DNA from 4 places in the Microbispora triticiradicis genome. Region 3 is predicted to be linked to each of the others. Evidence: riboswitches for the same ligand, from Rfam matches in the RefSeq annotation. Region 3 holds a riboswitch; each other region holds the start of a gene.
What was found. Region 3 has a riboswitch for cyclic di-AMP ahead of FED44_RS36305 (CHAP domain-containing protein). Riboswitches for the same ligand answer to the same signal wherever they lie in the genome.
Positions count from the first base shown of each region.

Region 1: linked by a shared signal. The riboswitch ahead of FED44_RS13755 (glycoside hydrolase family 25 protein) and the one ahead of FED44_RS36305 (CHAP domain-containing protein) in region 3 are both predicted to bind cyclic di-AMP.
Region 2: linked by a shared signal. The riboswitch ahead of FED44_RS22745 (VldE C-terminal domain-containing protein) and the one ahead of FED44_RS36305 (CHAP domain-containing protein) in region 3 are both predicted to bind cyclic di-AMP.
Region 4: linked by a shared signal. The riboswitch ahead of FED44_RS01080 (C40 family peptidase) and the one ahead of FED44_RS36305 (CHAP domain-containing protein) in region 3 are both predicted to bind cyclic di-AMP.

Region 1 is NZ_VANP01000004.1:509,824-515,464, reverse strand. It holds gene FED44_RS13775 (NAD(P)H-binding protein) at 1-536, opposite strand, end outside; gene FED44_RS13770 (TetR/AcrR family transcriptional regulator) at 612-1,202, shown strand; gene FED44_RS13765 (alpha/beta hydrolase) at 1,188-2,891, opposite strand; gene FED44_RS13760 (flavin reductase family protein) at 2,984-3,571, opposite strand; cyclic di-AMP (ydaO/yuaA leader) riboswitch at 3,861-4,004, shown strand; gene FED44_RS13755 (glycoside hydrolase family 25 protein) at 4,019-4,756, shown strand; gene secD (protein translocase subunit SecD) at 4,833-5,641, opposite strand, start outside.
Region 2 is NZ_VANP01000009.1:21,547-27,187, forward strand. It holds gene FED44_RS22725 (ATP-binding SpoIIE family protein phosphatase) at 1-988, shown strand, start outside; gene FED44_RS22730 (TIGR03086 family metal-binding protein) at 1,076-1,642, shown strand; gene FED44_RS38515 (50S ribosomal protein bL37) at 1,661-1,738, opposite strand; gene FED44_RS22735 (DeoR/GlpR family DNA-binding transcription regulator) at 1,877-2,683, shown strand; gene galT (galactose-1-phosphate uridylyltransferase) at 2,732-3,790, shown strand; cyclic di-AMP (ydaO/yuaA leader) riboswitch at 3,863-4,001, shown strand; gene FED44_RS22745 (VldE C-terminal domain-containing protein) at 4,036-4,947, shown strand; gene FED44_RS22750 (hypothetical protein) at 5,004-5,432, opposite strand.
Region 3 is NZ_VANP01000002.1:592,592-598,232, forward strand. It holds gene FED44_RS07675 (D-arabinono-1,4-lactone oxidase) at 1-546, shown strand, start outside; gene FED44_RS07680 (glycoside hydrolase family 15 protein) at 643-2,418, shown strand; gene FED44_RS07685 (SPW repeat protein) at 2,539-3,006, shown strand; cyclic di-AMP (ydaO/yuaA leader) riboswitch at 3,335-3,478, shown strand; gene FED44_RS36305 (CHAP domain-containing protein) at 3,790-4,608, shown strand; gene FED44_RS35685 (hypothetical protein) at 4,758-5,396, shown strand; gene FED44_RS07695 (MarR family winged helix-turn-helix transcriptional regulator) at 5,497-5,641, opposite strand, start outside.
Region 4 is NZ_VANP01000001.1:223,104-228,744, forward strand. It holds gene FED44_RS01075 (hypothetical protein) at 59-1,168, shown strand; cyclic di-AMP (ydaO/yuaA leader) riboswitch at 1,507-1,667, shown strand; gene FED44_RS01080 (C40 family peptidase) at 1,798-2,301, shown strand; gene FED44_RS01085 (SAM-dependent methyltransferase) at 2,467-3,210, shown strand; gene FED44_RS01090 (BtrH N-terminal domain-containing protein) at 3,220-4,203, opposite strand; gene FED44_RS01095 (hypothetical protein) at 4,332-5,540, shown strand.

The sequences.
Region 1 (5,641 bases), on a different contig from region 3:
GCCGCCGCCGCGACCTCGGCGATGTCGCCGGGATCGATGACGGGCAGCGCGACGTCTCCGAACGGAGCGGTCACCGTGCGGCGCAGGCGGACGGACTCGGCCCAGGCGAAGGCGTTGGAGGCGAAGCCGCCCGGCCGCAGGATCGTCCACTCCAGCCCCGAGTTCCTGACCTCGCTCTCGTCCTCCAGCGCCCGCATGCCGTGACCAGGGGAGAGCGGGCGCGTCCCGGCGGACTGGGAGGACAGCAGGACGACCCGGCGCACCCCGGCTTCCGCGGCGGTGCGGAGGATCGGCCGCACGTTCCCGCCCAGGGCCAGGTAGTCGCCGGGCGTCACCAGGAACAGCGCGTCCGCCCCCTCCAGCGCGGGGCGCAGCCCGGCGGGATCGGCCAGGTCCGCGCTGACCGTACGGACGCCCTCGGGCACATCGGCGGACGAGACGCGGCGGGCGACGGCGGTGACGTCCTCGCCCGCCTCCGCCAGGAGCCGGACCAGGACCCGGCCGACGTTCCCGGTGGCTCCCGTTACGACGATCATGATGATCTCCCTAAAGTTAGTTAGTCGGCTGACTCAGAGAGAACCGTAGCACGGGACGCGCCTATAGTCAGTCAGGTGACTGACTCGACCGTTTCCCGCGCGGGGGCCGCGAGCGCCAAGCGGCGCCGGCTCACGGCCGCCGCCGCCGAGGTGGTGCACCGGCAGGGCGCCGAGCGCACCACCATCGCCGACATCGCCCGCGCCGCCGGCGTCCCGGTGGGCAACGTGTACTACTACTTCAAGACCAAGGACGAGCTGGTCGCCGCCGCGCTGGACGAACACGCCCGGCATCTCGCGGAGCTCACCGGACGGCTGGAGCGGCTGCCCGATCCGCGTGAGCGGCTCAAGGGGCTGGTGGAGACCTGGATCGGGCAGCGCGACGTCGCGGCGCGATGGGGCTGCCCGACCGGCACGCTCGCCGCCGAGCTGGACAAGCGCGGTGAGGGCGGGCTGGACGCGGAGGCGGGGAGGGTGATCCGGCTGCTGCTCGACTGGGCCGAGCGCCAGTTCCGCGAGCTGGGCCTGCCCGAGCCCGACGGCCTCGCGCTGACCCTGGTGAGCGCCTATCAGGGCATGTCGCTGCTGGCCAACGCGCTGCGCGATCCCGAGATCATGAAACGTGAGGGCGACCGGCTGCTCGGCTGGCTCGGCTCACTGCCCGGCTGAGCCGGCCTCGCTCCGGGACAGGAGCGTGGTCAGGGCCGTGGTCCGCGCGTCGTCCCAGCCGGCCGGCGGCGCGATCCGCGCCCAGGCGGCGGCCACCTCGCCGTCGTAGTCGTGCCCGTGGCCGGGCGGCGCGTCGAGGGAGAACACCAGATCCGCGGTGACCTGCCAGAACGTGACGAACGGATACCAGCGGATCCAGGGCAGCACGTCGTCGCCGCGCCGTTCCTCCAGCCAGTCCGGGCGGCCGAGGACCAGCCGCGGGGTCCACCACACGATCGGATCGGAGGGATGCTGGAGATAGACCACCCGCGACCCGTCCCAGGAGGCGGGCGCGGGCAGGTCCTCGGGCCCGTTGGCGAAGCGCACGGTCTCGCCGTCCCGGTAGACGGGCAGCACCTCCCGGCTGCCCGGGTCGCGGCCGTCCACGAACCGCCGCCACAGCGGGCTGCTGTCGGGCGGCCCGACGAAAAGCGCGCCGTCGGTGCGCTCGCGCAGGTCGCGGTCGTCGCGGAACGCCGACTCCGCGCCGAACGCCCCGAGGCTCTCCCCGAACACCAGCAGCCGGGGCCGGTGACCGGCGGGCAGCCGCGACCACCGGGCGTACACCTGGCCGAACAGCTCGCGCCCGGCCGCCGTGACGCGCTCGCGGTCCACCAGGAACGACAGCCAGCTCGGCAGGTAGGAGTACTGCATCGAGACCAGCGCGGTGTCCCCGCCGTACATGAACTCCAGGGCGGCGGCGGCTTGGGGGTCCACCCAGCCCGTGCCGGTCGTCGTGATCACGCACAGCACCGCCCGGCGGAACGCGCCGGTCCGGTCGAGCTCCCGTACGGCGAGGGCGGCCCGCTCGCGGGCGGTCGCGGCGGAGTCGAGTCCCGCGTAGACCCGGACCGGCGGGAGCGCGGGCCGCCCGGTGAAACCGCTGAGTTCCCCGACGGTGGGAGCGCCTGCGACGAACGCCCGGCCCTCCAAACCGAGCGACGCGAAGGAGACCAGGGAGGAGGGGCCGCCAGAGACGGCGGCGGACCGGGGCCGCGAGGTGCCGGGCGCGGTCTCGCTGTTGATCGCCGCGAAGCTGTTGTCGGCCCCTCTGAGCAGGGCCTCGGTGAGGATCCCGTCGGTCAGCAGGACGGCCAGCACGCCGACGCCGAGCGTCGCGGCCAGCCGCGCCGCCGTGGCGGGGATCCACCTGCCGAGCACGCCTCCGAGCGCCCGGGCGGCGACGCGCAGCGCCCTGGCGGCGGCCAGCAGGAGCAGGAACACCGCCGCCGCGACGAACGGCACGCCGAGATAGCCGAGCCGTTCCGGCGGGCGCAGCCCCATCAACGGGTAGATGGCCCTCTGGGCGCGTACGCCGAGGACCAGCGACGCGGCGCCCAGCCCGCAGCCGAACGTCGCGACCAGGCGGCGGACCCGCCGCCGTCCCGTACGGCGCCACCCCTCGCGCCATCCCGCGCACCGGGCCTCGGCATACCGCCGGACGACCGGGGCGGCGCTCCGGCGGGCCAGGGCGCCGGCGGTCACGCCGGCCAGGTATCCGGTCGCGGTCAGCACCCCCGCGATGATCCCCTGCAGCGGCCACGAGCGGGGCAGCAGCGACGGCGTGAGGGACAGGCAGAAGAAGATCGCGGCGAACAGGATCCCGGCCGTGTCCAGTGCTCCGCCGAGCCGTACCCGCCCCTCCCGCATCAGGCCCCCGATTCGCCGCCTGTCCGCCGATTTCGCGGAGCAGGCAGGCTATCAAGTCACCGGCAGGTCACGGCCCCGCCCCCCGCGCGGCCTCACCCCCAGTGGTCGCCCCAGCCCCACAGGTTGGGCCCGAGCGCCGTGGCGGGGTCGTCGTGGTACACGCCGAACCTGCCGCGGAAGAACAGCATCGGCCGCTGCTCCGGATGGACGGGTTCGAGTTCGCGGACGAGGCCGATCACCACGTCGTGGTCTCCGGCCACGTGCACCTCCCGGACCTCGCCGTGGACGCGCAGCAGCACGTCCCGCAGGACGGGCGTGCCCCAGCGGGACAGGTCCCAGGCGAGCCCGGCGAACTTGTCGCCGTTGCTCGATCCGAACCTGGCGCACACGTCGACCTGCTCCTCGCCGAGGACGTTGACGCAGAAGCGGCCGGACTTCCTGATCCGCGGCCAGGCGCGGCCCTTGTGGTCGGCGCAGAAGAGCACGAGCGGTGGTTCGAGGGACACCGACGCGAACGACTGGCAGGCGAACCCCACCGGATCGCCGTCGTCGAGCCCCGTGACCACGGTCACGCCGGTCGCGAACATCCCGAGCGCGCGCCGGAACTCCGCGGGCGACGGCGGCGGCGCGTCGCCGGAGCCGGGGTCGCCGAGGCCGGGGCCGGCGGAAGCTGCGGTCATGGGTTCACCTCTCGCGTGCGGTCCGGTGGCTCCGGTGTGCCTTCGGTGCGGCTCTGGTCCGGTGACTCAGCGCTCAGATCACGAACTTACAAACCCCCTCGGCGCCGCGCCGCACGGGATCCCGTCCAACGGGGCGGCCTGCATGACGAGTCTTCCCAGGTAAAAACAGGTTTTGTCAGGTTTACACCATTGTTGAGCTGTATGTACCTTTAGGTGCCACGGCATGGGTACCGGTGACATCCGCGTCGCCTCCGTTGCCGTGTCGTTGCCCGGACCGTGCGCTCTTCTGTGCGCGCGGCCGCCGAGTCCGCGTTCCGCGGAACCGGGGACCCACTTCTCGGGGTGAATCGGCGCGCAGACCCCCAGATGCGCCCGTAGGGCACTTCCTGCCCGAACCCGTCAGCTAACCCGGTAGGCGGCATGGAAGCAAGGAGCTCAACCCGCGTCATGCCCACCATCAGGTTCTCTCCCGCCGGGCGGCCCTCCGCCCGCCGCCTGCGCGCCGCCCTCGCCGCGGCGGCACTCGCGGTCACGGCCGGCACGGCCACCCTCACCGCCGCCACGCTCGCCGCCACCGCGGCCGCGCCCGCTCCCGCCTACGCGAACCCGCACACGTACGGCCAGGACGTCTCCGGCTACGAGGCCGACCACGACTGGATCAACAGCCGGGCGCAGTTCGGCTTCATCAAGGCGACCGAAGGCCTGGACTGGGTCGACTCGTCCTTCCCCCGGCACTGGCGGGAGCTGGACAAGAAGGGGATCGTCCGCGGCGTCTACCACTACGGCCACCCCTCCAACGACCCGATCGCCGAGGCCGACCACTTCCTCCGGGTGGTGAACGCGCAGCCGGGCAAGCCCGGCGACATCCTCGTGCTCGACCTGGAGACCGCCGACGGCCAGTCGGTGCAGCGCGTCAACGCCTGGGCCAGGAAATGGCTGGAGTACGTGACCGCCAAGACCGGCGTCCGGCCGATGTTCTACAGCGGCTGGAACTTCGCCGACAAGTACGGCCGGGGCCTGGGCGACTATCCGCTGTGGGTGGCCCACTACAGCCGGAACCCGGGCGACATCACCCCGCCGGCCGACTGGAAGAGCTGGGCGATCCACCAGTACACCGACTCGCCGATCGACCAGAACGTCTCCGCGCTGAGCCCTGTCGAGCTGCGCGCCCTCGGCCGCCGCTGAGGCTCCGTGGTTCCGGGGCGGGCGCCGCCCGCCCCGGGACCATCCTCAGCCCGATTTCACACCATTTCCGACCACATCAGACCACCGCGCCCGATCCGTCGCGGGCCACGGGCCGGCGACGCGGAGCGGCGGGCGCGGGCGGCGGCTGACCGGCGCGCCTCTCCAGCTCGATCGCCGCCGGCCCCGCCACGAACGACGACGACAGCGTGCCCGCCACGATGCCGATCAGCAGGGCGATCGCGAAGTCGCGCAGCGAGTCGCCGCCGAACACCGCCAGCGCCGCCAGGATGAACAGCGCGCCGAGACCCGTGTTCACCGTACGCGGCACGGTCTGCAGGATCGCCGTGTTCACCACCCGCCCGAAGGGCGTCCCCCGCGACACCGGCCACAGCTCGCGGACCCGGTCGAAGAGCACGACCTTGTCGTTGACCGAGTACCCGATGATCGTCAGCATCGCGGCGAGGAAGACGCCGTCGATCGGCTTGCCCAGCCAGGCGAACGCGCCCAAGACGACGGCCGCGTCCACGAAGAGCGCCGCCACGGCGGCGGCGCCGAACGTCCACCGGAACCGGAACGCCAGGTAGGCGAGCTGGGCCGCGAGCGCGACGCCGAGCGCGATGAGCGCGTTGCGGCGCAGCTCCGCGCCCAGGCTCGGCCCGACGAGCTCGTCGCGCTGCTTGGTGACCTCCCCGACGCGCCGGTCCAGGGCCTCCTCGACGCGGACGACGTCATCGGCGGTGATCTGCCCGGTCCGTACGGAGATCGCGTCGTCCGACCGCTGCACGACGGCCGTGGGGAACCCGGCGTCCGACACCGCCTGCCGGGCCGCGGCGACGTCGACCGGCCTGCTCGTGCCGAACTCCACGATCCGCCCGCCGGTGAACT
Region 2 (5,641 bases), on a different contig from region 3:
GGCCAGCGACCTGATGGGCGTCGGCGGAGACTGGTACGACGTGATCGCCCTTCCCGGGTGCCGTACGGCCCTGGTGGTGGGCGACGTCATGGGCCACGGGACCAGGGCCGCGGCGACGATGGGCCAGCTCCGCACGGCGGCGCGCACGCTGGCGAGTCTGGACCTGCCGCCCGACGAGGTGCTGTTCCGGCTCAACCTGATGAGCCAGGACCTCGATCCGACCCAGATCGCCACGTGCATCTACGCCGTCTACGACCCGGTGACGCGCGGCTGCGCGCTCGCCCGCGCCGGGCACGTGCCGCCGATCCTGCTGCATCCCGACCGGTCGACCGAGATCGTCGAGCTGCCGTCGGGTCTTCCCCTGGGCATCGGCAGCGACCCGCTGGAGATGCGCGAGCTGGTCCTGCCGGCCGGGAGCGTGCTCGCCTTCTACACCGACGGCCTCGTGGAGAGCCGCGAGCGGGACCTGGACGCCGGGATCATGGGGTTGCGCCGCCTGCTCGCCGGGCCCGTCGAGGACCTCGACGACATGTGCGACGACATCATCAGCAGCCAGCGGGCGAGCCACGAGCGCGACGACATCGCCCTGCTGGTGGCCCGTGTGCGTGAGCTCGATCCGGACGAGGTGGCGACCTGCCCCCTGCCCGCCGACCCGAAGTTCGTCTCCCAGGCCCGCCGGTTCGTCCGGGTCACCCTCGCCGCCTGGGGGCTGAGCAGCCTGGTGGACAGCACCCAGCTCATCGTCAGCGAACTGGTCACCAACGCGCTCAAGCACGGCTGGCCGCCGATCGAGCTGCGGCTGCTGCGCTGCCGCACGCTGGTGGTCGAGGTCGCCGACGGCTCCCCCTCCACCCCCGCCCCACGTACGGCCACCCCCGACGAGGACACCGGCCGCGGCCTCCAGCTGATCAAGCGCTTCGCCTATCGCTGGGGCACCCGGCCCACCCCGTACGGCAAGATCGTCTGGGTCGAGCAGCATCTTCCGTGACCGGTCGCCTCCTCACGGGCGGGCGGGCATGACTGATCGTCGGGAGGAGTTACGGTCGAATCGGGGAGCTCGTGGCGAGGAGGGGACATGATCGACATCCGGGACGCGTACCGCAGGGCGCTCGACGGTTTCGGCGACCGCCTCCATCTCGTCCGCCCCGGACAGTGGGACCTGCCGACGCCCTGCGTCGACTGGGACGTCCGGGGGCTGGTGAACCACCTGGTGACCGAGAACCTGTGGGCTCCCGAACTGCTGTCGGGCCGTACGGCCGCCGAGGTGGGCGACGCGTTCGAGGGCGACGTGCTCGGCGACGACCCGGTGAAGGCGTTCGAGGCGTCCGCGCAGGGCGCCGTCCAGGCGGTGTACGCCGAGGGCGCCCTCACGAGCGTGGCTCATCTGTCCTTCGGCGACGTGCCGGGCGAGGAGTACATCACCGAGCTGTTCGCGGACGCGCTGATCCACACCTGGGACCTCGCGCGTGCCGTCGGCGGTCCGGAACGGCTCGACCCCGACCTCGTCGCGTCCTGCGCCGAATGGTTCGCCAAGGCGTGGGACGGCTACCGCGAGGCAGGCGTGATCGGGGACGAGCGCGACGTCCCGGCCGGCGCCGACCAGCAGACCAGGCTGCTCACGGCGTGGGGCAGGACCCCCTGAGACGGACCCGGAACCGGGCTATCGCCCCGTAGGACGCTTGCCGTGGTTGGCCTTCTTCTTCCTGCGGGCCTTCGACTTGCGTGCGCGTCTGCCCATCGCGGCCGCCTTCCCTGGAGTACGGGTTTCGCCCACTGTCCCCCCGGGGGCGGGCGGCGGCAAGTACCCGCACCCCGGCTCAACACTCCTGTACGGATGTGTGCATAATCTGTTGGAATCTGTTTAAAGGAGTGGCGGATGCTGGCCCAGCAACGGCAGCAGGCGATCCTGGAGAGAGTCCGCAGGTCCGGCGGGGTCCGGGTCGCGCAACTCGTGCGTGAGCTCGGGGTGTCGGACATGACGATCCGCCGCGACCTGGAGGTCCTGGCGGAGCGCGGCCTGATCGTCAAGGTGCACGGCGGGGCCACCGCCACCGGTGCCGGCTCCACCGAGGAGCCGGGCTTCGCGGCCAAGTCGATGCGGCAGCAGGCCGAGAAGGAGGCCGTCGCCCGCTGCGCGGCCCCGCTCGTACGGCCGGGAAGCTCCGTCGCGCTCTCGGCCGGCACGACGACCTGGACGCTGGCCCACCACCTGGTGGACGTGCCCGAGCTGACCGTGATCACCAACTCCGTCCAGGTGGCCGACGTCTTCCACCGGGCGGGACGGCCCGACCAGACCGTGGTGCTCGTGGGCGGCGTGCGGACGCCGTCCGACGCGCTGGTCGGCCCGGTCGCGGTCGCGGCCGTCCGCTCCCTGAACGTCGACATCCTCATGCTCGGCGTGCACGGCATGAGCGTCCGGGCCGGTTTCACCACCCCCAACCTGCTGGAGGCGGAGACCGACCGCGCCCTGATCGCCGCCGCCCAGCGGCTCGTCGTCCTGGCCGACCACACCAAGTGGGGGACCGTCGGCATCAGCACGATCGCGGCCCTCGGCGAGGCCGACGTGGTCGTGAGCGACACGGGCCTGCCCGAGGACGCCCGCGCCGTGCTGTCGGAGCACGCCGGCGAGCTCCTCCTCGCGGATCCGTCCGGCGAGGCGCCCCTGAAGACCGCCTCCGTGTGACGCCGCCGCGACGCCGGAGAAGAGCACTGTGAAGCTGGAGATCGCACCGTGAAGCGCACCATCGCTCATCTGGCCGACGGCCGGGAGCTGATCTATTTCGACCGCCGCGACGACGCCGACCACGACGTGGCCGACCCCCGGGATCTGCCCGCGCGCCCCCTCGCGTCCGAGTTGCGTCACGACCCGCTCATGGACGAGTGGGTGGCCGTCGCCCGGCACCGCCAGACCCGCACCCACCTGCCATCCGCCCAGGAGTGCCCGCTCTGCCCCGGGCATCCCGGCTCGGAGATCCCCTCGCCGTACGAGGTGGCGGTGTTCGAGAACCGCTTCCCGTCGTTCAGCTTCAACACCGGCGCGTACGAGCAGGTGGGCGGGCTGAGCGAGGTGCGGCCGGGGACCGGGCGCTGCGAGGTCGTCTGCTTCACCTCCGACCACGACGCCTCCTTCAGCTCCCTCGGCGACGAGCAGGCCGCGCTGGTCGTCGAGGCGTGGGCCGACCGCACGGCCGAACTGTCCGCGCTGCCCGGCGTGGAGCAGGTCTTCTGCTTCGAGAACCGCGGCGCCGAGATCGGCATCACGCTGCCGCACCCGCATGGGCAGATCTACGCCTATCCGTACGTCACGCCGCGTACCCGGCAGATGCTGGAGACCGCCGCCCGGCACCGCGGCGGCAACCTGTTCGCGGACGTCCTGGCGGCCGAGCGGAAGGGGCCCCGCGTCGTGGCCGCCAACGAGCACTGGACGGCCTTCGTCCCGGCCGCCGCCCGGTACCCCTTCGAGGTGCACCTCTACCCGCACCGCCGGGTGCCGGACATCCCGGCGCTGTCGGCGGAGGAGCGGGCCGCCTTCGCGCCGCTGTACATCGACGTGCTGCGCCGCCTGGACGGCCTGTTCGGCGTCGTCATGCCGTACGTCGCGGCCTGGCACCAGGCTCCGGTCACCTACCGCCGGGATCTGGCCTACCTGCACCTCCAGCTCTTCACGATCCGGCGGGCGGCGGACAAGCTGAAGTACCTCGCCGGATCGGAGTCGGCGATGGGCGCCTTCGTCAACGACGTGCTGCCGGAGGAGGCCGCCCGCATGCTGCGCGAGGTGGTAACGGACTGATCTCCGTACGGTTGCGACTTGGGGTGGCAGTCACCATTTCTTTACCACTAGTATCCCTGGCACCACCGGTCACAGCCGGTGCCGCCTAATCCCGGGCGCCTCGCCCGGGAGCCGGGGACCCGTTCACGCCTCTGGGGTAAAGGCACGTCGCTGCCCGGGCTCCTCCAGCCCGCACCCGTCAGCTAACCCGGTCGGCAGATGGAGAGGAGTGGGCTCTGCCCCGCGCGTTCCCCCTGGCCGCCGGTGTGTTGACCGCCGCGGCCCTCGTTCTCGGCACGGCCGCCGGGGGCGCCGCCGCCCCCAAGCCGACGGAGAGGCAGCTCAAGAAGCAGCTCGCCGGCCTGCAGAAGAAGGTCGACCGGCTCATCGCCGACTACAACGCCAAGCGGGTCGCGCTCGCCCGGGCGCGGGACGACGAGGCGGCGGCGCGCGCCCGCGTGAGCAGGGCGGAGGCCGACTACACGGCGACCCTCGACGAGGTCCGGGAGTTCGTCGGGCTGCGGTACCAGACCGACAGCGTGCGGGTCCTGCCCAACCTGACCGTCTCCGCGGTGGCGTACCAGCTCAAGGAGGAACAGGCCGCGAGACTCGCGCGGGTCGACGAGGTCCGCGCCGAACGGCAGAAGGCCGCCGAGGCGGCGAGGGCGCTCACCGCGTCGCTGAAGTCGCAGGCCGCGGAGGTCGCCGGTCGGCGCCGGGAGGCCGAGAAGCTCATCGACGACATCAAGGACAAGATCGACCGTCTGGTCCCGATCGCCCCGGGCCGGAGGGGCAGCGGGTCGTGGGCGCCCGAACTGCCGGCGGGCGCGGACAACATCACGCCCCGGATGCGGCTCATGCGCTCGGAGGTGGAGGACCACTTCGATCTGAGCTTCCCTGTCGGCTGCTACCGGGCCGAGAACAGCGGTGAGCACCCCCTCGGCCGCGCCTGCGACTTCATGATGAGCTCGGGCGGCGCCATGCCCTCGGCCCAGATGAAGGCGCTCGGCGACAGCTTGGCCGCCTGGGCCATCAAGAACGGCCCGAAGCTCGGCGTGATGTACGTCATCTGGCAGCAGCGCATCTACAACCTCGGCCACCCGGGCTGGCGCCCCATGTCCGACCGCGGCGGCGTCACCGCCAACCACTATGACCACGTCCACATCTCGATGTACTGAGCAGGAGCTTCGAGGGCCGGCGGCCTCGCCGAGCGAGGCGACCGGCCCGTTCCGCGTCAGGCCGGGATCTGCTTCTCGTTCCAGGTGTAGTAGAGGTAGGTGCTGCCGGGCCCGGTCAACGTGCCGTAGACCTGCCACCAGCTGTTGGCGCCGGGCGAGAAGCGGAAGACCTTATCGCCGGGCCGGTCGTCCACGAACACGGTCGTGGACCCGTCGGAGGAGTGGATCTGTACCTCGATCGTGAACGTCTCGGTGTCCGGGATGTCGAGGCAGACCTCGTGCGTGTACGCCGACGGACCGGCGATGTTGTAGTTACGGCCGTCCACCGACGGCCGCTGGACGTTGGTGGGGACGTAGCTGGTCCGGGCGTAGGTGTACCCGCCCGTGGAGCAGTCGACCGCGGAGGCGGACGCGGGACCGACGCCGGTGAGCGTGGCGCCCAGGACGCCGGTGGCGACGGCGAGAACGGAGATCGTGCGCTTCATGCCTCTCCTCATCCGTGCAGCGACCCTCCAACCAAAATGGTTGAAGGCTGAACTGATTCTGACTCGATCTTCCTGTTTGGACAAGTACGGGCAAAGATTCCCCTACGCCCGAGTCAAGCGGGTCGCGAGAGCGCGCCCCCTCTCCTGCGCCTGAAAGGCAGGCCGTCCAGCTGGGCGGAAATGAAGTGGTCGCGCCCCGGGGGCCAGGG
Region 3 (5,641 bases):
GCGGCCCCGGCCGACGGCCCGCGCCACCCCGTACCCGGCGTGTCCCCGGTGCACTGCACGACCCAGATGGGGAGGCCCGGCCCCTGGTTCGAGCGCCTGCCGCACTTCCGGCCCGATTTCACCCCGAGCAGCGGCGAGGAACTCCAGGCGGAGTACATGGTGCCCCGGCGGCACGCGGCCGAGGCGTTCCGGGCGCTCGGCGCGATCGGCGATCGCATCGCCCCGGTCCTCCAGATCTCCGAGATCCGCAGCATCGCCGCCGACGACCTCTGGCTGAGCCCGAGCCAGGGGCGCGACACCGTGGCCTTCCACTTCACCTGGGTCAAGGACCCGGCCGCCGTGACGCCGGTGCTGACCGCGATCGAGGAGCGCCTGGCGCCGTTCGGGGCGCGACCCCACTGGGGGAAGCTCTTTACCCTCCCGCCGGACGTCCTGCGCACCCGCTACGAGCGCATGGACGACTTCGCCGCCCTGGCACGGCACTACGACCCCCGGGGCGTCTTCGCCAACGAGTACGTCGAGCGGTACGTCTTCGGGCGGCGATAAGCCGCGATTCGCGGGGATGGGCCGGGGTACGTGTGTGCCGCGGCCGCGCCGCGTCCCCGGCGTACGGCCCCGGCCGTACGGGTGAGGGGAGGCGCCATGCGGATCGAGGACTACGCGCTCGTCGGCGACATGCACACCGCCGCCCTGGTGGGCCGGAACGGCTCGGTCGACTGGCTGTGCCTGCCCCGCTTCGACTCCGGCGCCTGCTTCGCGGCCCTGCTGGGCGGGCACCGGGCCGGGCACTGGCTGCTGGCGCCCGCCGCGGGAGGCACCTGCGCCGGGCGCCGCTACCGCGACGGCATGCTGGTGCTGGAGACGACCTGGGACGTGCCCGGCGGGTGCGCCCGGGTCCTCGACTTCATGCCGCCGCGCCAGGAGGCGCCCGACGTCGTCCGGATCGTGGAGGGCGTGCGTGGCCGGGTGGAGATGCGTACGGAACTGCTGCTGCGCTTTGACTACGGCGAGGTGGTGCCCTGGACGCGCGAGCGCGGCGGCGAACTGGCCGTGATCGCCGGTCCGAACGCCGCGTGGCTGCAGTCTCCCGTGCCGCTGACGCAGGAGTCGCGCCCGCGCGCCGCGACCGCCTCGTTCACCGTCGCGGCGGGGGAGCGGGTGCCGTTCGTGCTCACCTGGCAGGAGTCGTGGCGGAGCCGCCCGCACCGGCTGGAGGCCGCCGAGGAGCTGGCGAACACCGAGCGCATGTGGCGGGAGTGGCTCGGCCGGTGCCGTTACCGGGGTGAGTACGCCGAGGCGGTGTCCGGCAGCCTCGTCACGCTCAAGGCCCTCACCTACGCCCCGACCGGCGGCATCGTCGCGGCGCCCACCACGTCCCTGCCGGAGCTGATCGGAGGCTCCCGCAACTGGGACTACCGCTACAGCTGGCTGCGGGACGCCGCGTTCACTCTCCAGGCGCTCATCGGGGCGGGGTACTCAGAGGAGGCGACCGCCTGGCGTGACTGGCTGCTGCGGGCCGTCGCCGGAGACCCGGCCGACCTGCAGATCATGTACACGATCGACGGCGGCCGCCGGATGCCCGAGCGGACCCTCGACCGGCTGCCGGGATACGAGGGGTCCCGGCCGGTGCGGGCCGGCAACGCCGCCGCCCGGCAGTTCCAGCTCGACGTGTACGGCGAGGTGATCGACTGCCTCTACCAGGCCAGACAGGCGGGGCTGGGGCCGGAGGAGGACGCCTGGGACCTGCAGCGCGCGTTCATGGACTATCTGGAGGGCGCGTGGCGCGAGCCGGGCAACGGGCTCTGGGAGGTGCGCGGGCCGCGCCGCCCGTTCGTGCACGCGAAGGTCCTCGCGTGGGTGGCCGCGGACCGGATGGTCGCCTCGGTGGAGCGGCAGGGCCTCGACGGTCCGGTGGGCCGCTGGCGCGCCCTGCGGGAGGAGATCCACCAGGACGTGTGCGCCCACGGGTACGACCCCGGCCGCAACACCTTCACCCAGTTCTACGGCTCCAGGGGGCTGGACGCCGCGCTGCTGCTGATCCCCCGGCTCGGCTTCCTGCCGCTGGACGACCCCCGCCTGGCGGGAACCGTCGACGCCGTGTGCCGCGAGCTCACGGAGGACGGATTCGTGCTGCGCTACCGGCCGGAGGCCGACGGCGTGGACCGGCTGCCGGGCGGGGAGGGGGTCTTCGTCCCCTGCTCCTTCTGGCTCGCGCACGCGCTCGCCCTGCTGGGCCGGCGCAGTCGGGCGCGGGCGCTGTTCGAGCGGCTGCTGTCCCTGCGCAACGACGTCGGCCTGCTGGCGGAGGAGTACGACCCCGGCCGCCGTCGCCAGGTGGGCAACTTCCCCCAGGCCTACAGCCACGTTTCGATCGTCAACACGGCGGAGGCCCTGACGGCGGCGGTGCAATCTGCCTGACAGATGTACTTCATCTGCAATCCGCGCGTCTCGCGGTCTCCCCTCCGTGCCGTCCCCGGTTGCATGATGCAAGAGAGGGGTCTCGGGCCCCCGGCCACCTGGGAGAAGAGGTGACACATCATGGTGCAACCAGGTCTGGCTCGACGCCCGGACGTCACGGAGCTGCGCCAGACGTACGACCGGGCGGGATCGACCGCCCCGGCGCAGGTCATGGACGCGGTGACGCTCCTCGCCGGCCTCTACCTCGCCATCTCGCCGTGGATCGTGGGATTCACCGGGTTCGGCGGCCTGACGGTCAACAACCTGATCGTCGGGCTGGTCGTCACGGCGCTCGCGCTGAGCTGCGCCTCCGCGTTCGGCCGGACGTACGGCGTGAGCTGGGTGACACCGGTGCTCGGCGTCTGGGCGATCATCGCGCCGTGGGTGATCAGAGGCCAGCCGGCGACCACCGCGACCATCTGGAACAACGTGGTCACCGGAGCGATCATCTTCCTGTTCGGCCTCGGCGCGCTCGCGTTCGCGGCCAACTACCGGCAGCACGAGCACGGCCGGCGGAGAGGAGTCGGCGCACCCGGCGGTGAGTGGTAGCCGGCGCGGCAGCCCGCCGCCTGCGGTCCGACGCCAGCGGTCCGACGCGGCGGGGCCGGCCGGATCGACGGGGCGTGAGAGGGTCCGAGCCCGCTCACGCCCCGCCATCGTGATCACCCCGCGTCATACGGGAGCCCGAGTGCCAGACGGGCCCGTACCGGGCGATGTGGCGCATATCACGGTTAGGTGCCGTCGGGGCGAGGACCTGCGGAAGCGTGGTGCAGAAGGTGCAGAAATGGACCCGTTTGCCGGTTTTTCGGTCGTGTCCTACTCGTGATCTACTATGCTTCCGGTCAGTGCGCCGGTGCGTGGTCCTCAACCCGAGGACGACCGGCGACCGCCGAATCCCGGATGTCATCGAACCCGGGAACCGGGGACCCACGTCTCTCTGGGGTGAATCCGGACCATCCGGTAGGGCTACTCCTGGCCCGAACCCGTCAGCTAACCCGGTAGGCGGCCAAGGAGAGGAGAGCGCGTGGAGTGTCCGCTCCACCTGCCCACCCGGTCCGGCCTCCGTCGCCGTACCACATGCCCGCCCTGGAACGTCTCCAGGCTTCCGGGGTGACGGCGCGCCCGTGACGGGCTGCCACATCTCCCGTTTCTGAATCCCGTCCGACCCCGCCCGCCCGGGGACCGCCGCGGCCGTGTCCGCCGGTGCGTCCGCCGGCGTGACGGTCGGTGTGACGGTCATGCCCGCATGCCGTCGTGCCCGGCGGCGGGTTCGTCATGTTCTGACGCGCGCCATAGGAGCCTTCGATTTCTACCGATCCGATAGCACAGCAGTTGCTCGACGCCGTACGCCCGGAGCTCGGCTACCGGGAACGGCCCGGGAAGCCGACCAAGTTCGGCGAGTGGTACGCCGACAACATCGCCATGGACTCCGACTTCAAGGCGGCTCCCTGGTGCGACATGTTCGTCTCGTGGGCGGCCGACCGGGCCGGCGTGCAGGACCACGTCGGCGAGTTCGCGCTGACCACCCGGCACGCCAAGTGGTTCGAGCAGCAGGGCGCCTGGAGTCGCGAGCCGGAACCCGGGGCCGTGGTCTTCTTCGACTGGTCGGGGTCGAAGCGCATCAAGGACATCGACCACGTCGGCATCGTCGAGAAGGTCGTCGGCGGCAAGGTCCACACGATCGAGGGCAACGTCGACGGCGTCTGGCTCAAGCGCAAGGTGCGCGACTCCAGCAAGATCGTCGGGTACGGCCTGCCACGCAAGGTCAAGGTGATCCCGAAGGTGACCGTCACCGTCCAGCCCGTGGCGGCGGACGCCGCGGTTCAGGGGGCGGTGGTCCAGGGGGCGGTGGTCCAGGGGGCGGCGGCGTCGGCCACGCGGAGCATGGCCGCGGGTCACGGGCAGCCGCCGGGCACGGCCTTCTCGCCGAGCGACGCCGTCCTGCCGGCCGGTCTGCTGTTCGCGCTCGTGTCGACCGCGGTGACCGGTCTGCGCTTCAGGGCCGCCGCGGCGGCGACGTCCGGCGGACGGCACCGAAGGGGTGGCCCGCGGCGGGAGGGGTACGGCGGCGAGCGGCGCGGCCAGGAGGTCGTGGGAGCCGGGGTGTCCGGCCCCGCCGCGGCGCAGGAGCCGTTCCACCTCCTCGGCTGACCGGCCGGAGAGGCGCCTGGGAACACTCTGGGAGTTCGAGATCGTTTGCGGGTGTCTGTGAAATTCGGCGACTCGCGCGGCTAGGGTGGGCAGCCACCCGCGGAAGCCGTGGAGCTTTCCCCCGATACGACCGCTGGGAGTTGTCTCACATGTACGGGCGCGTCCCCTCACAGACGAGCCAGGATGATCAGTTTCGTCAGGAGATCCTCTCCAGCGACGAGCCGTCCGGCACGAAGAGCAGGAAGCCCCTCGTCATCGTCGCCGTGATCCTGGTCGCCGTACTCGCGGCGGCGGGCGCGGGCTTCGCGTTGCGCGGCTCCACGGACCCGGGCCCCTCCGCGGGCGGTGCCGGGCAGCAGACGGCGCCGGCGCAGGAGAACGGCGCCGGTGATCCCGCCGAGGCGGGACCGGACTCCGGAACCGACGCCGAGGACGGCGCGGATGACGGCGCGGATGACGGCGCGGATGACGGCGCGGATGACGGCTTGGCGGGCGACGCCGAGGGCGGCGGCGCGGACGGAGGCGCGGACGGCGGCTCCGCGCAGGCGCCAGCCGGAGACGGCACGGGCACCGGCGCGGGCTCCGGCGCCGGTGGGTCCACCGGTCAGGCGCCCGGAGGCACGGGCCAGGCGAAGACCGGGCCGGCCGGAAAGGCGGGCGGCGGCACGAAGGGCGGCGGCACGAAGGGCGGCGCGGGCACCGGCTCCGGCGGAGGCGACGACACGCCCTCGACGGCCGGTGGCTCCGGCGGCCTCATCCCGGGGGAATGCGCCGCCTCCGGATGCTGAGTCCGCGTGACGACCGCGTGCCCGGCGAGTGCGCCGCCCCCGCGAGCCCGGCCGGCTTCCGGCGGGCGTACCGGATCACCAAGTCCGTGCAGGCGACGGGTCAGGAGGACGGATCGGGCCAGCCGAGCGGGAACGAGACGGTCGTGGGCGGTTCGCCGGCCGCGTCGGTGAACTCGCGCATGGCGGTGATCAGAGCCTGACGCCGGGGAGCGGACATCCGGGCGAGGATCGCCGCGATCTCCGCC
Region 4 (5,641 bases), on a different contig from region 3:
CGCCCGGTGAACGAATGTCCTCGATCGGACGTCATATGGGCGAACGGAGGGGAGCGTCATGCGTACCGCAGTCGTCACAGGGGTGATGGTTCTCGGCCTGGCGAGCGTGCCGCCCGCGGCGGCGTCCGGTGCGGCCCACCAGGGCCACCTGGGCTATCAGGGCTACCAGGCGGAGGCGCCCGCGCCCACGTGGAAGCCGGTCAGGGTGAACACGCTGCCCGGGGACGACGTGCTCAACGACGTGACGGTCCTGGGCAACGGGTCGGTGTGGGCGGCCGGGCACCGGGTCGTGAACGGCAGGCAGCGGGGTCTCGTCCAGCGGTTCGACGGCCGATCCTGGCGGGTCATCCCGAACAGCCCGCCGTACGAGCTGCGGGCCGTGACGGCCACCTCCGGCACGAACGCGTGGGTCTTCGGCGAGGGCCGGGCCGCGCGCTGGAACGGCCGCGGATGGACCACGATCTCCCTGGGCGGCGGCTTCTCGGCGACGGACGCCGACGCGACGGGCGCGAAGGACATCTGGGCGGTCGCCGGGACGTCCGCCACGGCGAGGCACTGGAACGGATCCTCCTGGAAGAGCGTCCGGCTGCCGGGCCGCGCCTCCGCCGTCGACGCGTACAAGGCCGGCGTGGCCTGGGCGGCGGGCGTCAAGGGCAACCGTCCCTCGATCATGCGGTGGAACGGGACGTCCTGGACCCTGGTCCCGGCTCCGGCCCTCACCCTTCCCGCGCCGGACGCCGTCGTGACCATCCAGGACATCGCGGTCGTGGGATCGAAGAACGTGTGGGCCGTCGGCGGGGTCAGCTGGGAGGGCGCGGACGAGCAGGGCGACGACGTCGACTTCGGCCGCACCCTGGTGATGCACTGGAACGGCAGGTCGTGGACCGTCTCCATCGGCTCCGCCAACGCCCAGCCGTACACCGAGGTGGAGCCCGACGGCAGGGGCGGCGTCTGGGTCTTGCAGGGCAACTGGAACCCCACCCTGTGGCAGGTCACGGGCTCGACGTGGCGACAGGCCCGGCTCCTCCGGAAGTCCGGCACCGACGCCGTCGTGTTCTCCGTCGCCCGCAGGCCGGGAACGACGACGATGTGGGGCGCGGGCTTCACCGTCCCGCAGGGCGATCCCGACGACCCCTCGGCCAACGGCACGTTCTGGCGTACGCAGTGACCGCCTGACCTCGCCACGCCGTGCACCGACGGCGTGGCCGGTGCTTCGGGATCGCCCGCGGCCGGCGGAAGACACCCCGTCGGCCGGATGCACGCGCCCTGGCGACCTGCGGAAGGCCGATCGGCCGGTGTGACGAGCGTCACGTTCTCCGGCTGTCACACCCGCCCTGACCTGCGGCTCCTCGCTTTATGATCCCTTTATGCGATCATAATCCCATTTGCACCCTTTGCGGCAATATGGCGTGTCTTGGTAGTTTCCTTGCCCAACGAACCCGGCCAGCCCGTGTTCGGAAAGCGCATCCACTGTCACCGGCGCCATGTCCTCTCCCGCCCCCCTGGGCGCCGGTGATGCCGAATCCGTGCCAGCAAGGAGGCTCGGAGCCGGGGAACCAATCGACCTTCCATCCGAAGGTCCGGGGTGAATCGGCGCGCAAGCGCTGTAGGGCGACTTCCCTGCCCGAATCCGTCAGCTAACCCGGTAGGCGCAAGCGGAAGACCCTAGGAGAGATCCCTCTGTCCGCCAACCCCACCACTCTGCTTCGCGCTGCCTGCGTCACGCTCGGTAGCGCAGCGCTCACCCTCTCCCTGACAGGCTTCGGCGCCCTGCCCGCCGGCGCCGTCACGGGGACCGTGACAGCCCCGCCCCCGGACTCGACGGCCATTCCGCCCGAGCCCCCCGTCACGGCGTTCACCCCGTACGCCGGAGGGGCCGCCACGGCCTCCACGGCGGAGGCCTCCGTCAACACGAAGCTCACCAAGGCCGCTGTCCAGCAGGAGAAGGCCGAACTCGCTATCAAGGTGGCGAAAAAGCAAATCGGCGACCCCTACGTCTGGGGCGCCACGGGCCCGCGGTCGTTCGACTGCTCCGGGCTGGTCCAGTTCGCCTGGCGCAAGGCCGGCGTCAAGATCCCGCGTACGACGTGGTCGATGCTCAACGCCGTAAAGAAGAAGGTCTCCCTGGCGCGTCTCAAGCCGGGCGACCTCATCTTCACCAGCGGCGGCGGCCACGTGGGCATGTACATAGGGAACAAGAAAGTGATCAACGCTCCCCACTCCGGCGCGGTGGTCAGGGTCGACCGCCTCAAGGGCTACTGGAGGAGCAACTTCGTCACCGCCGTACGCCCCGGCGTGTGACCCCGGCGTCGTGGACGACACCCCGGCGGGGACGTCCGGTCACACGTGACCGCGTCTCCGCCGGGGACCGGCCAGGCCGGCGGCGGGCCGGCGGTCGTCCCGGCGCCGCCCGTAAGGGCGGATTCGGCTTGCCGCAAGGGTTCGGGGATGCGGAAGGATTGGGCCATGGACCGCCAGCTGATCAGCCATCTCGCTCATCGGGACCACCCCATCGCCGCGCCGGTCTCCGGTGCCAACGTGACCCGGCTGCTGCGCCGGGCCCGGCTGGCCGAGGGGGCGAGGATCCTCGATCTCGGCTGCGGCGAGGCGGCCTGGACGCTGCGCGCGCTGGCGCTCTACCAGGACGCGACCGCCGACGGTGTGGACATCTCCGCGCTCGGCCTCAAGGCGGCGGAACAGGCGGCCGAGGTCCAGGGCGTCTGGGAGCGCATCCGGTTCCACGAGCGGCCGGCCGCCGACTTCCCGGTCGCCGAGCAGTACGACCTGGTGCTCTGCGTAGGGGCCACGCACGCGTTCGGCGGGCTCGTCCCGACCGTCGAGCACGTCCGCCGTTACCTGCGGCCGAACGGGCTGGCACTGGTGGGCGAGGGATTCTGGGAGCGCGAGCCGACCACGGAGGCGCTCACCCGGCTGGGCGCCGCGAAGTCGGAGTTCCTCGACCTGCCCGGCACCGTCGCCGCCGCCGAGTCCCCCGGTTTCGACGTGGTCCACGCGTACACCAGCGACCTGGCCGAATGGGACGAATACGAGTGGTCCTGGACGGGCACGCTGCTGCGCTGGGCCAACGAGCATTCCGGCCCGGACGCCGACGACGCTCGCACGGCGGCTCTGGAGCACCGCGACATGTGGCTGCGCGGTTACCGGGGCATCCTGGGGTTCGTCACGCTCCTCCTCCAGCGGAGGAACTGACCCGATCCCCTACAGCTGACGGAGCACCCGCATGGCGTCCTCCTCCACGCGTGAAAGATCGCGGAGGATGACCCCGGCCTGCTCCAGGTGTCCCGCGTCACCGCTTTCTCCCGCCTTCGCGATCAGGACGGACACCTCCGTCCAGAGGCCGGCGGCCTCGGCGTACAGGCGGTGACCGGTGCGGAGGCCGCCGTCGTCGATCAGATGCGTGCACTCGTCGAGGAAGTCGCGGTAGAGGGCGCGGAACAGGGCGCCGCCGGTTCCTCCCTTCTCCATGAGGAGAGCGGCCTGCGGCAGGTCCCGCCGCGGCTCGGCGGCGCGTAGCAGCCATCCGGGCACCAGCTTGCCGGCCTTCTCGATGCCGCGGTGGCCCAGGTTCGCGATGGGAGCGGCGAGGAAGGCGTCGGCGCAGTCCCGGATGGCGGGGATGATCTGTTCCTGCCAGTTGAGCGGGCGGGCCGGCAGGGTGAGGGTGAAGGACCGGTTCCTGGCGGTCATCGGGCCGCGTTCGGCCCGCGCCCTGGCGAGGCCGTCCCGGCCGGTGCGTACCGCTCCGCCCTGCTGGTCGGTGTCCACCAGGTAGACCTCGTGCTCGTCGTAGCCGTACATCGCGACGACATGACCACCGAAGTGCACCTTGGAGCGGAAGTAGTCCAGGTGGTAGCAGTCGAGCTGGAGGCCGACCGGCCGGCCCGCGTCGACGCGGGCGGCCACGTTCTCCCACGCCTTGCGCGACGAGGTGGTCTCCTCGGTCGCCAGCGTCAGTCCCAGCCGGGCGGCCAGGTTCCTGGTGAGTTCGAACGGCTTGACCCGGCCGCCGAGGAAGGGGATCGGCATGGCCTTGCTGTCCCAGTAGACGAAGGACAGGCCCGACCCCAGCCCGAACAGCATGGGCTCGGACAGATCGAGCCCCTCGTGCCGCAACAGCACCCCCAGCGCCGTCGTCTCGCAGTGGCGCATGCCACGGGTCTCGACGTCCTTCACGAAGGTCATGCGTCGCTCTCCTCATGCCGGCCGACGGTCACCCTGAGACCTCCATGATCGGCCATCCGGCCCGCCGCACCTGATGTGAGTAGGGAGGTACTCATGCGGAGCGTCAGAGGCCTGTTTAGCCTTCGAGCATGTCGATCGAGCTCGCCGTCGCGCTGGGCGCGATCGCCACCAAGGCGGCCGTCACCGCGCTGCTCCAGCAGGGCGCGTGGGACGACGCGAACTGGGCGATCGTCGCGCACCAGGTGATCGACGCCGTGGTCGGCGTGCGGAACCGGCCCGACGCGGGGGTTCAGCGGATCGGCCAGCGGTTGGACGTGCTGGAGCGGCAGATCGCGGCGGTGGGGCGGAAGGTCGAACTGATCCCGGTACGGGAGTTCGACGAGCACATGGCCGCGGGGCGCCGGTATATGCGGGACCTACGGGACCAATGGCGCACCGCCTACGACCGGTACGCGCTCGTCGAGCGAGCACAGCACGAGTTCGTCCGTGCGTTCGGCATCGCAGAGAACATGAAGGACGCGTCCCGGCAGGCGCTGGCGGACACCGCCATCGCGGGCTGCTGGTTGTGGGTGCCCTCCATGCCTGACGTGATCAAGACCATCGGGCAGGCACGGCTGATCCTGGAACAGGAGTTGCTGTTCGGCGCGACCCTGCCCACCAGCTCGTACGCCGACGTGGTCAGGCTCTGCAGGGCGTACGGCGAGTGTCCCGCGTGGACCGGGAATCCCGTCGTACCGGCGAGCGGTCCGCCGACGCCCGGCGCCCGGGTGGCCGTCAGGGCCGAGTACAACCGGTGGACCAGATGCGCGGGCGTCGACATGCGGGTCAACCCGGCAGGCGACGACGGTGCTCGGCAGCGGGCGGTCACGACGCGCGGCGGGCCGGTGATTCCGGTCGTCACGGCTCCGGGCCCGCAGGAGCGGGTGACGATCGAGCTGCACAACAGGCGCGCCGACTGGATCTCGGTGTCGGTGACGGCGGACGCCGTCGTCGTACGGCTGCCGCAGCACAACAAGCTGCCGGGCCAGAACAGGGTGGCCCCGGGGAGCTCGGCCTCGCTGACTCTGCCTCGGCCGGGGTTCTCGGCGTCCTTCTCACCGTACGGAAGCCCTTCAGGCCTGCCGTCGGATCAGTACTTCGCGAGCCCGCGGAACGGCCTGGCCTCGAACACGTCGCCGATACCGCCGATCCCCGCCATCGGTTTCGTCCTGCCCCAGCGCTCCAGGCGGCTCCAGGCCGCACCGCCGCCCTCGACGCCGCGGATCCCCCCTCCCAGGCGGAACCAGAGAACGTCCTGGTGGCAATCCGCCCTGGACTGGGTCGAGGAAAACTGGTGACTCCGATTCCGCCGGTGCCATGACCGCCGGCCTCGGCGCCGGAGGGGCCTGAAGCGCAAAGCTCCGAGATGAAATTTTCATCTAGGCGGCGACGGCGGCCT